DNA from 3 places in the Arthrobacter sp. Soil_N43 genome. Region 1 is predicted to be linked to each of the others. Evidence: predicted binding sites of a transcription regulator. Region 1 holds the regulator's gene; each other region holds the start of a gene.

Region 1 (5,224 bases):
TTACGCATGCCCGCCGCCGTGGGGAAGACCCGCTGCCTGCCGCGACGCGGCGGGCGGTCCACCGAATATCCGAAGGGAGCATCGACATCAGGCAGCCAGGATTGTCCGGCCCGAAAGCAGCCGCGCGGATCCGTTCCGTGCTGGCGCTTTGGCTGCTTCCTGCCGCTTTGCTCCTTACCGGATGCATCGCCGAGCCTGATCCCGCGGCCGCCCCGTCGGATGTTCCGTCCCAGGCACGGCGGTCAGCTGGAGTTGACAGCGCTCCGACCACCAGCGCGCCGCTGGAAACGATGCAATCCTCCAATAAGGCCCCGGTGTACTGGATCGGCCGGAGCAACACGGACGTATACCTTTACCGCGAATTCCGGGACGTGCCGGGCGAGGACAATCCGATCACGAAGGCGCTCCGGGCCATGATGTCCGAGACCCCGCTGGACCCGGACTACTTCACACCCTGGCAGAACCCCAAGAGCCTTGCCACGTCCATTTCCGGTACGAACGTGATCACCGTGGATGTCTCGGCCGACGCATTCAACAGCAACCTTGACGCGGACATGGCGCAGCGGGCCATCCAGCAGCTCGTGTACACGGCGACGGCCGCCGGCGCGAGCTCCGGCCTGATCGACGCCGCCCAGCAGATCGAGGTGGCGATCCTGGTGGACGGGCACACCGACTACCAGGCCTTCAAGCACGTCAAGCTGGGCGCCCCCATGTCCCGAAGCGTGGGCATGGTGGCCCCGGTGTGGATCATTGACCCCCAGGAAGGCATCGAAGTTGCCGACGGACGGGTGAAGATCAACGGGCGCAGCACGGATGCCGGCGGCAAGCTGCGCTGGCAGATCCTGAAGGTCCAGGAGAACGGCGACAAGGAGAAGTACCTGAATGGCGAGGCCACTGCGTCAGCAGAGGCTGACTCTTCCGGAATCTTCAGCCTCGCCGTGAAGCTCGGCCCCGGCAATTACGAGATCCGCGTTTCGCAGATCGATCCCGGCCGCACCGAGGACGAACCGAACGTGGACACCCGGGGCTTCTCGGTCCGCTAGCAGCAATTGCGATTGCGGCGGCTACCAGCGCCCCAGCACATCACTGGCGACGACGACGGCGGCGGGCCCGGCCGTAGACGACCGCAGCACGTGCGGTCCCAGGAGTGCTGTCACGGCTCCGGCGCTGCACAGCTTGGTGACCTCCCGCGGGCTGATGCCGCCTTCCGGCCCGACGACCAGCAGGATCTCCCGGGGAGCCCCCCCGGACTGGCTCGCGCCGTGCCATCCCTCGAGGACTCCGCGCAGCGGCTTCACCGCGTCTTCGTGCAGGATCACCGCCAGGGCGGCGCCCGCCACCTGGGCTGCCAGGCCCTGGGTGTCGACGGCGGGACGCACCTCGGGGATCCATGCCCGCCGTGCCTGCTTCGCGGCTGCGGAGACTGCCGACTGCCACTTGGCGTGGGCCTTGGCGGCGCGGTCGCCCTTCCACCGCACAATCGACCGTTCCGACTGCCAGGGAATGACGGCGTCGATGCCGAGCTCTGTGGCCGTCTCGATGGCCAGCTCGTCCCGGTCGCCCTTGGCAAGGGCCTGGACGAGCACCAGGCGCACGCCGGGCCGGTCCTCCACCGTGACGGACGTGCACTCGACGGTCAGTTCCGCGGGCGCGGTGTGCTGTACGGTTCCGGTCATGCGCCGGCCCGCGCCGTCGGCGATGTCGACCGGCTCCCCCACACCCAGCCGTTTGACTGTCACCGCATGGCGGGCCTCGGCGCCGTCCAGCACAAAAACCGAACCGGGCTGTGTGGTGTCCAGTGTTCCGGCAGCGGTGAAAAATACGGGATTGCTCACCGCTACAGGTTACCGAGGCGGTCCCGGAGCTTCGCGAAGACGCCGCCGCTCGCGGCGAGCTTGCCCTCGGAGAACTGTTCGCCGCGGAGCTTGGCGAGCTGACGCAGCAGGTCTTCCTGGGCGGGGTCGAGCTTGGCGGGCGTCTCGACCTGCAGGTGGACCTTGAGGTCCCCGCGACCATAGCCCCGCAAGTGCGTGACGCCGAGCCCGCGGAGGGTGATGACTTCGCCCGACTGCGTGCCGGCCTTGACGTCGATGTCCTGCTTGCCGTCGAAGGTGTCCAGGCTCAGCTCGGTGCCGAGGGCCGCAGCGGTCATGGGGATGTTGAGCGTGGCGTGGAGGTCATCGCCGTCGCGGACGTAGGTGGGGTCGTTGTTGACGCGGATTTCAACGTAGAGGTCGCCGGACGGCCCGCCGGCCGGACCGGCTTCGCCCTGCCCGGACAGCTGGATCCGGGTGCCCGTGGCCACACCGGCGGGGACCTTGATGGTCAGCGACCGCCGGCTGCGGATCCGGCCCTGGCCGCTGCACTCGTTGCAGGGATCCTTGATGACGGTTCCGAAGCCCTCGCAGGATCCGCAGGGTGCGGACGTCATGACCTGGCCGAGGATGGAACGCACGGCGCGCTGGACCTGGCCACTGCCGCCGCAGATGTCGCAGCGTTCCGGATGAGTGCCTTCGCGGCAGCAGGAGCCGTCACACGTGGGGCAGACGACGGCGGTATCGACTTCGAGCTTCTTGTTGGCGCCAAAGACGGCGTCGCGCAGGTCGATCCGGACGCTGATGAGGGCGTCCTGCCCCCGCCGGACACGCGACGCCGGGCCGGCGGTTCCGCCGGCGCCGAAGAAGGTGTCGAAGATGTCCTGGAACGCGAACCCCTGGCCGGCGTAGCTGCCGCCGCCGAAGCCGTTGTCCGTGCCGTTCTCGTTGCCCGTGGTGTCATAAACCCTGCGCTTCTGCGGATCGGACAGCACCTCGTAGGCATGGGTGACCGCCTTGAACCGGTCAGACGCTTCAGCTCCCGGGTTCACGTCCGGGTGCAGGGTGCGGGCCAGCTTGCGGTAGGCCTTTTTGATCTCTTCTCCGGTGGCTTCCGGGGAGACTCCGAGAACGTCGTAGTGGCTGCTCAAAGTTCGTATCTCTTCCTGGTTATGGTGCCTGGGTATCGGACTCATTCGGCCGCGGGATCACGGACCGAGAATCCTCGAAAGGTAGCGGGCCACCGCGCGGACGGCGGCCATGGTGGTGGGATAGTCCATGCGGGTGGGCCCAAGGATGCCGATTTTCGCGGTGGCGTCGGGTCCATAGCCGGTGGCAACCACCGACGCCTCGGCGAGCCCGTCGTAGGGGTTCTCCCGGCCAATGCTCACGGCGACTCCACGGGGGTCCTGTGCCATGTCGCTGAGGAGCCGCAGCATGACCACCTGTTCCTCGAGGGCCTCGAGGACGGGTCCGATGCTGAGCGGGAAGTCCACGTTGGACCGTGCGAGATTGGCGGTGCCGGCCATGACCATGCGGTCTTCCCTGCTGCTGTGCGAGAGGGCCTCGAGGGCCCTGCTGAGGGCGACGGCAGCCGGCCGTTCGGCCGGAGCGCAGCCGGCCACGACGGCGGCGAGGTACTGGGGCAGCATGGTCAGCGCCGTGCCTGCGACGCCCGCAAGGAACCTGGTCCGCAACGCGGTCAGCGTGTCTTCGCTGAGTTCCTGGCCGACGTCGACGACGCGCTGCTCGACCTTGCCCGAGTCGGCGATCAGCACGATGAGGACCTTGCGCGGCGCCAACTGGACGAATTCAATGTGGCGCACCACGGCCCGGCTCAGGTGCGGGTACTGCACCACGGCCACCTGGTTGGTCAGCTGCGCCAGGAGCCTGACCGTGCGCTCCAGGACGTCGTCGAGATCGTCGGACCCCTCCAGCAGTGACTGGATGGCACGGCGCTCGGCCGGAGACAGTGGCTTGACCGCCGAAATCTGGTCCACAAAAAGCCGGTAGCCCTTGTCGGTGGGAATCCTGCCGGCGCTGGTGTGCGGGGCGGTGATGAGTCCCTCGTCCTCAAGCGCAGCCATGTCGTTGCGGATGGTGGCGCTGGAAACCCCCAAATGGTGGCGCTCGACCAGCGCCTTGGATCCGACAGGCTCGCGGGAATGGACGTAGTCCTCCACAATGGCGCGCAGCACCTCAAGCTTGCGTGGTTCGCTCACAATCCACCTCCGATCAACTGTTTTTGCGGGCAAGGGCAGGCAGCACATGGTTAGCACTCGACATCCCTAAGTGCTAACCAGTCTAATATGAGACGGCCCGTTGTTAGCATTGGTACCGCTCCGGGCGAAATTCCGGGCCCGTGTCCGGCCGGAGGCTGTTTACCGGCCGGGCGGCAGCCTCCTAGCGCAAAGCGGTGTTTAACTATGCAGTACCAGACCTGGGGCCCGCAGGAGATTGCAGCGCCCGCCAAGAACAGTTTGCCGGAAGTGCCGGTTGAGCGCGGCATGGTGCTGGAGGACGTGCAGTCCGGCTGGGTGGGGGCGGTGACGCGGGTAGAGAAGTCCGGCGGGATGCATGTGGTGGCCCTTGAGGACCGCCGCGGCAAGTCCCGTTCCTTCCGGCTTGGCTTCGGGTTCCTGCTGGAGGGCCAGCCCATCCGGCTGATGCCGCCGGCTCCGGCCGCCAAACGGCCAGGTTCCGGCCCGGCTGGACGGACGGCGTCGGGCTCCGTCCGTGTGGAGGGCCAGCGCGCCCAGGTGGCCAAGGCCAGCCGGATCTGGGTTGAAGGCAAGCACGACGCTGAACTCGTGGAGAAGGTCTGGGGCGACGACCTTCGGGTGGAGGGAATCGTCGTCGAGCCCCTTCACGGCATCGACGACCTGGCCGGGGCGGTCGCCGCTTTCCGGCCGGGACCGGGCCGCAGGCTGGGCGTCCTCGTGGATCACCTTGTCCCGGACTCCAAGGAGTCACGCATTGCGGAGGCCGTCATGGCGTCGCCCGGCGCCGCGGGGAACGTACTCATCGTGGGCCACCCCTACGTGGATGTCTGGCAGGCCATCCGGCCCTCCGTCCTGGGGATCGAGCAGTGGCCGGTGGTGCCCAGGGGCACCGACTGGAAGACCGGGATCCTGGCCGCCTTCGGCTGGCCGCACGCCACGAAGGAGGACGTCGGCCTGGGCTGGCAGAAGCTCCTGGGTGCGGTGCGGACCTACGCCGATCTCGAACCTGCCCTGCTGGGGCGGGTGGAGGAGGTCATCGACTTCCTCACCGTGCCCTAGTCGAGCCGGGCGTGTCATCGCAGCACCGATCAACAATTCTGGCGGGTCCCTTCGAAGGGGCGGACGTAGCATGGGGTGTATGAACGCGGGCAGGTACCAGAGACGCTCAGGGCGGAAACGGCAATGACC
Region 2 (5,224 bases), on a different contig from region 1:
CATTTGGTGATGCAGTTGATGACGTACTGGCTGTCGCAGAGGATGTGCAGGTCCTCCTGCGGGACATGGGCCGTGGCGCGGAACAGGTCCAGCACAGCCATGAGCTCACCCTGGTTGTTCGTTCCGTGCGGCCACCCTCCGGCGCGCCAGCAATCGTCGTTCACATACCAGGCCCATCCGGCCGGACCGGGATTTCCTAAGGCCGAACCGTCGGCCGCTGCTGTAATCGTCACGAATCCATCCTGCCAGACCCTGCCGACACTGAAATTCAGCCTCCCGCTGGAACGGGGCGCCGCACCTTCCGGCACTCGCAGGCGGCGCCGTTAACGAGCAGCGGCGGCCCCACCCTAAGGTGGGACCGCCGCCGCCTGACGCGTGCTTCACCGGGAAGCTTCAGCGAATGGACGTCCGGGGGTTAGAAACCGCCCATGCCGCCCATCTCGTCGCCGCCGCCCATGGCCGGAGCGTTCTTCTCCGGCTTGTCGGCAACGACTGCCTCGGTGGTGAGGAACAGTCCGGCAATGGAAGCCGCGTTCTGCAGGGCAGAGCGGGTTACCTTGACGGGGTCGTTGATGCCGGCAGCCAGCAGGTCGACGTACTCGCCGGTTGCGGCGTTCAGGCCGTGGCCTGCGGGCAGGCCGCGGACCTTGTCGACCACAACGCCAGGCTCGAGGCCGGCGTTGAAGGCGATCTGCTTCAGCGGAGCATCGATGGCAACGCGGACGATGTTCGCACCGGTTGCTTCGTCGCCGGTCAGGTTCAGGTTGGCGAATGCCTTGAGGCCTGCCTGGATCAGGGCAACGCCACCGCCGGCGACGATGCCCTCTTCAACAGCAGCCTTCGCGTTGCGGACGGCGTCCTCGATGCGGTGCTTGCGTTCCTTGAGCTCAACCTCGGTTGCGGCACCGGCCTTGATGACTGCAACGCCGCCGGCCAGCTTGGCCAGGCGCTCCTGCAGCTTCTCGCGGTCGTAGTCGGAGTCGGAGTTTTCGATCTCGGCGCGGATCTGGGAAACGCGGCCGGCGATCTGGTCGGCGTCGCCGGCACCTTCGACGATGGTGGTCTCGTCCTTGGTGACAACCACCTTGCGGGCGCGGCCCAGGAGTTCGAGGCCAGCGGTCTCGAGCTTGAGGCCAACTTCCTCGGCGATGACCTGGCCACCGGTGAGGATGGCGATGTCGGCGAGCTGGGCCTTGCGGCGGTCACCGAAGCCCGGAGCCTTGACGGCAACGGACTTGAAGGTGCCGCGGATCTTGTTGACGATCAGGGTGGCCAGGGCCTCGCCCTCGATGTCTTCGGCAATGATCAGCAGCGGCTTGCTGGACTGCATGACCTTTTCGAGGACAGCAACCAGTTCCTTGACGTTGGAGATCTTGGAGTTGACGATCAGGATGTACGGGTCCTCAAGGACCGTTTCCTGGCGCTCGGTGTCCGTGACGAAGTATGCGGAGATGTAGCCCTTGTCGAAGCGCATGCCTTCGGTGAGCTCAAGCTCCAGGCCGAAGGTGTTGGACTCCTCAACGGTGATGACACCTTCCTTGCCGACCTTGTCGAGGGCCTCGGCAATGAGGGCGCCGATTTCGTCGTCACCGGCGGAGATGGAGGCCGTGGCGGCGATCTCTTCCTTGGTTTCGATTTCCTTGGCGTTGTCCAGCAGTTCGCGGGTTACCGCTTCAACTGCCTTCTCGATGCCGCGCTTGAGGGACAGCGGGTCAGCGCCGGCCGCGACGTTGCGCAGGCCTTCCTTGACGAGGGCCTGGGCCAGCACGGTTGCGGTAGTGGTGCCGTCGCCAGCGACGTCATCCGTCTTCTTGGCAACTTCCTTAACCAGCTCGGCGCCGATCTTCTCGTAAGGATCGTCCAGCTCGATCTCCTTGGCGATGGAAACACCATCGTTGGTGATCGTGGGGGCGCCCCACTTCTTTTCGAGGACGACGTTGCGTCCACGCGGGCCGAGGGTGACCTTGACGGCGTCGGCGAGGATGTTCAGGCCCCGCTCAAGACCGCGGCGTGCCTCTTCATCAAATGCAATGATCTTGGCCATAACGGCAGTAGTCCTTTCGGGACAGTCGTTAAGAATGAACCTTGCTGCGGTGCCCGCGACGGACGATCGTTCCTGCAGGCCTCTGTACGCCGGCAGTCCGGATCTCACCCCAACCAGGTATTTCTTCGCTCCATACTCGGCCGCTGACCTCGCTGGCGGCCTGGGCCGGGCGACGCGGTTAGCAGTCGATATGCAGGAGTGCTAATCAATAATTAGCACTCCCCCGGGGAGAGTGCAAGCAGTGGCCGCGAAAACCGGGCCGCTCCCGGGGCGGCTTCGCTGCCAGCGATCAGCCCGCCGCCCGGCTCGCTGTTTCGCTGCCGGTGAGTTTCGCCCTGTTGTCCGCGCCGTAGGTGAACACCATGTACTTGGCCACCGTCACGTCGCCGTTCGCATCGAACCGGACCGGGCCTGACTCGCCGTCATAGTCCACGGCCGTTCCCGCCCTGACGCCCGCCAGGCACTCCTTGTACGTCCCGCATACCGCGGGCTTGCCTGCCGGCTGGGGGCCCGCGGCGGCGGAGCCCCCGGATACGGCGATGAGTTTCGCGGCCACGGAGGCGCCGGCGTCGTCATCGGCCGCGGCGGCCGCCAGTGCTGCGAGGTTGACCGCATCGTAGGTCTCCGCAGCGAAGGTCATGTCTTTGAGGTTCTTGTCCACGGCCACGAGTTCGCCCTGCAGATGGGCCGAGGGGAACACCCCGGAGACGATTCCGCGGGCGCCCTCCAGCGCCCGGGAACCGAGGTCCGAACCGTATTGCCTGAAGGCACCGTCTGCCAGGATCAGCTGCTTCCCCGACAGTCCCGCGTTGTGGAGTTCTGCGATGGCGCCCTGCGCACCCCCGCGGGCAACGACGACGACGGCGTCCGGGGAGGCATCCGCGGCAGCCGCCGCGGCCTTCTGGGCATCGCCCGCCTTGAAGCCCGCCGTGGTCACCGGCTCGAGCCCGGCACCCTTCGCGGAGGTCGAGACGGCCGCCGACACGTCCGTGCCATAGACGCCCTCCTCGTGGACGACGGCAAGGCTCTTGGCGCCGCCGTCCTTGGCCAGTTTCACCAGCACGGCAGCCTGGGCGGCGTCGGCCGCCGCGGTGCGGAAGTAGTACCCGCCGCTCCGGTACTGGCTCAGCTCGCCTGCCGTGTTGGCGGGCGAGATGAGCGCGACTTTGGCCTTGGACAGCACGTCGATGGCGGCGGGGGCGCGGCTGGAATCGGTGGGCCCGATCACCACGTCGGCCTTGGCGTCCACTAGTTCCCGCGCCTGCGCGCCGACGTCACCGCCGATCTTTTCCGGCAACAGCTCGACGGGCCTGCCTTTGTGGCCTCCGGCCGCGTTGATCTCCTGCACGGCCAGCTTGGCGGCTGCCAGCTGGGCGCCGTTCAGGAAGGCCTGCGTTCCAGTGCTGTCCAGGATCAGGCCGATCCGGAAGGTGCCGTCGCCGCTGGCTTCCACTGACGCAGTCCGGGCGTTGTCGGCTGACCCAGAGCACGCGCCCAGCACCAACACGGCAGCAGCACACCAGGCAGCAGTACCCCAAGCCGTAGTACCCCAGGCTGCGGTGCGGGCGGACCCCGTGGTTCCCGTCCGCCGTCGGGCGGTCACTTGGGCAAGCCTCCGCACGGCGCGGGCAGCCACTAGGCGGGCCGGACGTTTTCGGCCTGCGGGCCCTTTTCGCCTTCGCCGACCTCGAGCTCAACCCGCTGGCCTTCCTCGAGGGCGCGGTAGCCGTCCACCTGGATGGCGGACCAGTGCACGAAGACGTCGTCGCCCGTGCCGTCAACGGTTATGAAGCCGTAGCCCTTTTCAGCGTTGAACCACTTCACGGTTCCCAATGCCATGATCTCCACACTTTCAGATTGCTTCCGTAAGGCCCACTTCAGTGTGTGCCGTGAATTACGCGCCGAAGACTCAAAATCACTCTATCCACTGCGCCCCTGCGCGAGGCAGACGGACAGCCGGACCCGGGCTCAATAGTTATTCAGGCGTAACCCACAACGTCACTGGAAGCCGGGTCCCAGCACCACGGCAACGGATGTCTCGAATCCTGCGCTCTCCACGAGTGTGGTGATGTTCAGCAGCTCCCCGAGGGCCTCGGCCCTGGCTTTGCTCTCCGCACCGGAGTAGAAGATGACGGACTCCTGCTGCGGTGCGCCCTGCCAGTTCGCGACCTGGCCCAGGGTCCACCCGTCGGACTGGAGGGTGGCGCCGACGCGGCCCGCCAGGCCGGATGTCAGCGTGCCGTTGTAGACCGAGACAGGGAGTGCCTTGTCCACGTCTGAGGCGAGCGGTTCGACGGATGCCGGATCGGATGCGGGGGCCGATGGGGATGCGTCCGCCGATGAATCATCGGACGGCAACGGGTCATCGGACGCCGGGGCGTTGGCCGCCGAGGCGCCGGATGTGCTCGCGGCCGCGGAGGGCGTGGCCGAGGTGCCGGCGGACGGCGAGACGGCCGCATCTTTGGCTGACGACGGGCCGGCAGCGGCGTCGAAGCCGAGCTGGGGAAGCAGGACAAACGAGGCCAGGCCAACGGCAAGGGCACCGGTTCCCACGCTCAGCACGGGCCACAGACGCGGGCGCCTGGCTGCCGCCTCGGAGCGGTGTACGCCCTGCCGGGAAGTGACCTCGGGGACCCTGTCGAATTCGTCCCGGGCATAGTTGGTCATGGTAAAAGTGACGTCCTTGTTGGTCTTTGCCGGCAGTTCGGCACTGGCGGTTACGCGTCGGACCCCAAACGGCGTGCAGTGCGGGCCCGCTGACGTGACGTACGTAGTCTACGCAATCTCTTGACCAGCATGGGGTCGTGCGCCAGCGCATGCTCGGTATCGATGAGGGCGTTAAGGATCTGGTAGTAGTGCGTCGCGGAGAGGTCGAACAGCTCCCGGATGGCCTGCTCCTTGGCTCCAGCGTACTTCCACCACTGCCGCTCCAGCGCCAGGATCTGCTGCTCCCGCTCGCTCAGCGGCGAGTCCCTCAGCTGGAAGTCATCCAGCAATGACCCGCGCCGCGGCCCGGTGGCCGCCTCCGCGCCTGCCGCCGTGGACTGCTCCGCGAGATGCTCCTGCAACGGCTCGGCCACTGCGCACTCCTTCGCTGATTTCGGTGAAAAGTCCAGCCTCCATGTTACGGAGTAATAACAGCATTGTCATTTACGCCGCGTTACGCGGTGCGGCCGCCGC
Region 3 (5,224 bases), on a different contig from region 1:
GCCCTCCATGCAGCGGTCGCGCCTGCGGCGGGTGGCCAAGGAATACGTTCGCCCGGGTGTGCACATCTCCGACCTTCACAGCTCGCTGGTGCTGGTCCAGGAGCAGCGTGCGCTGTGGTCGGACTATGCCACGACGCAGCGGCATCCCGCGGTGCCGTCCGGCCTGGCCGAGATCAGCATCATGTACCGCGGGCTCGCCCGGGAACTCAAGCAGCTCGGGGACGCGCTACGGCACACAGCGGCCGGCGGCGCACTCGAAAAGACCGCCTATCCGGACCTGATGGAGCGGCTGGAGCGGCTCGTGGCCGACTCCCAGACGCTCAAGACGCTTCCGGAGCGCACGCTCCTCATCGAGAACATGCGCGAGCATGGCCTGGGCGAGCTGCTCGCGGACCTGTCCGAGCGGGAGGTTCCGGCCGAGTCTGTCGCCGCCGAGCTCGACCTGGCCTGGTGGCAGTCCGCGCTCGAAGCGATGATCAGCGGAGACGACTACCTCGCGATGTCCGACGGCGACGCCCTGCGCCAGCTCGAAGCCGAGTACCGGCTCGCAGACAACGCCCACATTGCCAGCGGCGCCGGCCGTCTGCGGTGGCAGCTGGCCGAGCGCTGGCGCGAAGGGATCGCGGCGAACCCGCGCCAGGCGGACCTCCTCCGCAGCCTGCTCAAGGACGGGCGGGTCACCCTTGCGGCGCTGACAGCCCAGGCTCCCGCGCTGGTCCCGATGCTGGTGCCGGTCTGGTCCGTGAGCCCGTACCTCATGACCGGGCTCCTCCCGGCCGAGCAGAAGTTCGACGCCGTGGTGATTCTCGACGCCGAGGCGACGTCGCTCCAGGCGGTCCTGCCTGCCGTGGCCCGCGCCAAACAGGTCATTGCCTTCGGTGATGACAAGATCGCCAGCCCCCGCACCTTCACGGTGGCGGTGGAACGGCTTGCCGCCGGTGAACCGACGCACCAGAGCGTGGAGAGCGCCTTCAGTGCCCTGGCGGGCGTCCTTCCGACGTGGCGGCTGCATTCCGTCTACCGCGCCGTGGACGAAGACCTGGTGCTGCAGCTGAGCAAGGGCTTTTACGACGGCGGCCTCCGCCGGCTGCCCGAGGGCCAGTCCGCGACGGGCCTGGACCGTGCCCTGCTGGTGGAGTACCTGCCAGACGGCACCGGACTGCCCAGCGCCGACGACGAGGGCGTGGAATCGGTGGTGGCCGAGGTCAACCGCGTCGTGGAGCTGGTGTTCGAGCACGCCCGCCTCCGCCCGCGCACGTCCCTGGCTGTGGTCACGGCCAGCCTGCGGCATGCCGCGCGGATCGGCGAGGCCATCCGCCTGCAGCTTCCCAACTATCCGATGCTTTCGGGATTCTTCACGGCCGGCGAGGAATCGTTCCGCGTGGTGGATCTGGAACGTGCCCAGGGGCTGGTCCGCGACCACGTCATTTTCTCTCCCGGCTATGGCAGGACGCCCCATGGACGGGCCCTGCACAACTTCGGTCCGCTTTCCGCCGAGGGCGGCCGCGCCAAGTTCGCCCTGGCCATGACCCGTGCCCGGCAGTCGCTGCATGTTCTGACGTGCTTCAAGCCGGAAGACCTGGACAGGACCCGTCTGGCCCATGGTGCGGTGGACCTGTACGAGCTGCTGGACCGCGAGATTTCCGGCAACACAGACCTCGGCACGCCGGCTTCCCGGGCGGCGGCAAGCGAGCAGGCGCTGGGTGCGGATCCCCTCGTGGCCGACCTGGGGGAACGGCTCCGGGCCCGCGGGGCACGCGTCTGGCACCAGTATGACGGCGTCATTGACGTCGTGGCAGCAGCCGACCCCTTGAGGACGATGGGCCAGGATGAGGCCGAGATTCCGCGGCCGGTGGCCATTGAGTCCGACGGAACCGAACAGTACCGCCAGATGACGGTCCGCGAACGCAGCAGGCTCCGCCCGCAGCTTCTCGAGCGCCTGGGCTGGCGCTATATGCCGCTGTGGACGATCGAGGTGTTCACGGATCCTTCGGCCTGCGCCGACCGGATCGGCGGCTACCTCGGACTTGAGAAGCCGGTGCGCCCGGCCCGGGCCGTGGCCTCACCGGGCTTCTTCGACGAGGACGTCACGGGCCTGGGTGACGACTCCTACGGGCCGGCGGCAGACGAGGACGGCCAGGTCCAGAACGGCCAGGCCCAGGAGTTCCAGGGCCAGGAGTTCCAGGGGCGCGAGGACGAGGTGCAGGAGTTCCAGGCACTGGAGGACCAGGCATTGGAGGACCAGGCATTGGAGGACCAGGTCCTGTTGGAAGACCAGGACCACCGGCAGCGCCGTGACGAGTCCGACGGAAGCCTCGACGGCGAGAACGAATACGATGGCGGTATACCGGACAGGAAGGAAAACGCGCAGTGAGCCACGAAGCAGCAGACCGTGAGTCCCGCACGGGCCCCGCGGCTTCTGCCCCGCCGGCCAAGACTCCGGACCCGGCCAAGACCGCAGGTCCGCTGAAATCGGGCGGCGTGGTGCCCAACAAGGCCGCCGAGGACGACCCCCGGGCCTGGGGCGACGCAGAATCCGATAACGACCACGACGCCTGGCTCAAGGAACAAAAGCCTCCGCACTGGGGTTAGCCGCCGCACCCGGCAGGATCACCGGCGCGTGGAGCCCACGAGGACGAAGAAGAGCTTCCCCTGGGTTGACGCTCCGGCCAGCGCGCTTGCCTGCGCCGGAGTGGCAGCCACCACCATCAGGCCGTCGGAATCCCCGGTACCAAGCCACTGGCCGCCCTGCCCCTCCCGCGCAGAGGTCCAGAGCACCGGCACCGCCTTGGCCAGGACCTTGGACAGGGACTGCTGTTCGAAGCCCGCCCCGCCGGTCAGGACGATGTCCACGAGTTGCCCGGGGGAGACGAGCTGGATGGAGGAGGGGTCCGCCATGCGCAGCGGGACGGCGGCTGAGCCCGGGGGCGAACCAGTGAGCAAGCCAGGTCCCACGAGCTGGGCCTCGGAGACCAGCTGGCCCTTCCGCAGCGGTGCAGCCAGTTGCTGGCCGCTGAGTTGCGCAGCGTCGGTGAACGTGCCGGCGGCGAGCAGGAAGGGCGGAACGTCCACGGCAGCCAGGTCGCTGCCGCCCAGTGTGGCCCCGGCCGGCAAGTCACGTGCCGCGGCCAGGGCCGGGAGTGTGTGCGCGGGGGCCGGCGTCAGCTGATGGACCGTGATGCCGGCCGCGGCACACAGCAGCAGCGCCACGGCAAGCCGCCGGTTGCGGTTCAGCCAGCCCTGCAGGTGGCTGGGGCGGCGGCGTTCGGAAGATCCGGGCGCCGTGGTGCTGCGGCGCGTCCGGGCGGCGGGGCGGGAGGGTCTGGCGGGAGGCAGTCCGAGAGCTGGCATGCAGCCACGCTATGGAACCTCGGCCCCGGGGGGCAGTGCACGCCTGCGCTATGTGGAAAGCGTCCCGGGCAAGCGCCCGTATGTGGATTACCGCCGTGGGACGGACAGTCGCGGGAGTGGACGGTGCCGGTTAGCTCGCGGCAGCAGCAGGTGCGGCGGCAGGCGCAGCCGGCGCCGGTGAAGAGGCGGCAGGCGTGGGCGAGACTGAGCTGCCCTTCGTGTCCCGTGAATCCGTGCGGTAAAAACCAGAGCCCTTGAAGACCACGCCCACGCTGTTGAACTTCTTGCGCAGGGTTCCCTCACATTCGGGGCAGGACGTCAGAGTGCTGTCAGTGAATGACTGCACGATGTCAAAGGCATGGCTGCAATCCTTGCAGGCATAGGCATACGTGGGCACTGAAGATCCTCCTCTTGGACAAACGACAGGTCCCGTGCTGCCAAGGTGCCATGACGCGGAATTCCTTGCGGGATCTCCGTGCCGGAAACAGCTCCATTAGCAGTCGCAGGGCCTGAGTGCCAATTCTATCATCTTGCCCGCGCGTTGCATCATGTCAGGCGGACCAGGCCCGAGGGTGTGAGCACCGCGTCGACGGGACGGTCAAACCCCTCAACAGGAATGCTCGAAGCAGGCAGGAGCTCGGAGTCGTAAATGACCGCGGCCCTGGGTGCCTGCAGACCAGCGGCTTCGGCGTCCGCCAGGAACTTGTCGTAATAGCCGCCGCCCTGCCCGATCCTGTTTCCGCTCAGGTCTACGGCCGTCGCCGGCAGGAACAGTCCGGCCACCTCCCGGATGGCCTCCAGGCCGTGGCGTTCTCCGGCAGGCTCCTTGATGGGCGCGTACCGGCTGCGGACAAATTCGCACTCCGGATCCCAGAACACCCAGCTCAGCGCGCGGTCCGGCTCGCAGACCGGCAGCAGCACTTTGTGGCCTGCACCGTGAAGCGCCGTTATCAGCGGGAGGGTGGGCGGTTCGTGGGCCACGCCCAGGTATGCGGTAAACGTTGCCGGGGCCCCGTCCGCGATGGCGGCGGCCCAGGACAGTCCGTGACGGGCGATCCCGGCGGCGGCCGCTGAGAGGGCGTCGGGCTGCATGCCCATGCGGAATTTCCGGTGCAGGGAGCGGATCTCATCCTTTGACTGCAGGGTCTGTGGTGACATGGTGCGCCGTCCTTTGTCGCGCGGAATCCCGGCGTGGCCACTGCCGGAAGCATTTACGGTATGAATGTTCCCTCCGTTACATTAGTCGAGTGACTTCCACTAATCCTTCAGTCCGCAAGGCCGTCATCCCCGTAGCGGGACTCGGCACCAGGTTCCTGCCTGCCACCAAGGCCATGCCCAAGGAAATGCTGCCGGTGGTGGATAAGCCGGCCATCCAGTACGTCGTCGAAGAAGCCGTACAGGTGGGCCTGAGCGACGTGCTGATGATTACAGGGCGAAACAAGCGCGCCCTCGAGGACCACTTCGACCGGGTTCCAGCGCTGGAAGCAACGCTCGAGGCCAAGGGTGACACCGCCAAGCTCGAGTCCATCCAGGCCGCCAGCAACCTGGGCGACATCCATTACGTCCGCCAGGGCGACCCCAAGGGTCTGGGCCACGCGGTGCTGCGTGCGCGCCAGCACGTCGGCCACGAACCTTTCGCCGTGCTGCTTGGCGATGACCTGATCGACGCCCGCGACGAACTCCTGAGCATCATGATCGACGTCCAGGCGAAGACCGGTGGCTCCGTCGTGGCCCTCATCGAGGTGGAACCCTCCGAGATCAGCGCCTATGGCTGCGCGGACATTTCCGAGATCGAAGGCGAAGGCTTCGTCAAGATCAACAAGCTCGTGGAAAAGCCGGACGTCGGGGAGGCTCCCTCCAATCTGGCGGTCAT

What was found. Region 1 encodes HrcA, which represses chaperone genes, less so after heat shock. Its sites were predicted from a motif close to TTNGCACTCGNNNNNNNCGAGTGCNAA; they were not measured.
Region 2: groL (chaperonin GroEL) is a predicted target of HrcA. The motif match lies at 2,223-2,249, and genes of this name have one in related genera.
Region 3: AC3A3W_RS13190 (FmdB family zinc ribbon protein) is a predicted target of HrcA. The motif match lies at 3,845-3,871, and genes of this name have one in related genera.

What each region holds. Positions count from the first base shown of each region.
Region 1 covers NZ_JBDGML010000069.1:12,230-17,453, reverse strand. The annotation lists gene AC3A3W_RS06700 (GerMN domain-containing protein) at 291-1,043, shown strand; gene AC3A3W_RS06695 (16S rRNA (uracil(1498)-N(3))-methyltransferase) at 1,065-1,835, opposite strand; gene dnaJ (molecular chaperone DnaJ) at 1,838-2,965, opposite strand; gene hrcA (heat-inducible transcriptional repressor HrcA) at 3,023-4,036, opposite strand; gene AC3A3W_RS06680 (DUF3097 domain-containing protein) at 4,241-5,095, shown strand; gene AC3A3W_RS06675 (DUF309 domain-containing protein) at 5,219-5,224, shown strand, end outside.
Region 2 covers NZ_JBDGML010000092.1:30,866-36,089, reverse strand. The annotation lists gene AC3A3W_RS11110 (RNase H family protein) at 1-233, opposite strand, end outside; gene groL (chaperonin GroEL) at 416-2,044, opposite strand; gene AC3A3W_RS11100 (ABC transporter substrate-binding protein) at 2,334-3,551, opposite strand; gene AC3A3W_RS11095 (cold-shock protein) at 3,680-3,883, opposite strand; gene AC3A3W_RS11090 (LytR C-terminal domain-containing protein) at 4,043-4,711, opposite strand; gene AC3A3W_RS11085 (DUF3263 domain-containing protein) at 4,762-5,124, opposite strand.
Region 3 covers NZ_JBDGML010000100.1:34,808-40,031, forward strand. The annotation lists gene AC3A3W_RS13175 (AAA family ATPase) at 1-2,374, shown strand, start outside; gene AC3A3W_RS13180 (hypothetical protein) at 2,371-2,592, shown strand; gene cpaB (Flp pilus assembly protein CpaB) at 2,611-3,351, opposite strand; gene AC3A3W_RS13190 (FmdB family zinc ribbon protein) at 3,482-3,748, opposite strand; gene AC3A3W_RS13195 (5-formyltetrahydrofolate cyclo-ligase) at 3,898-4,509, opposite strand; gene galU (UTP--glucose-1-phosphate uridylyltransferase GalU) at 4,599-5,224, shown strand, end outside.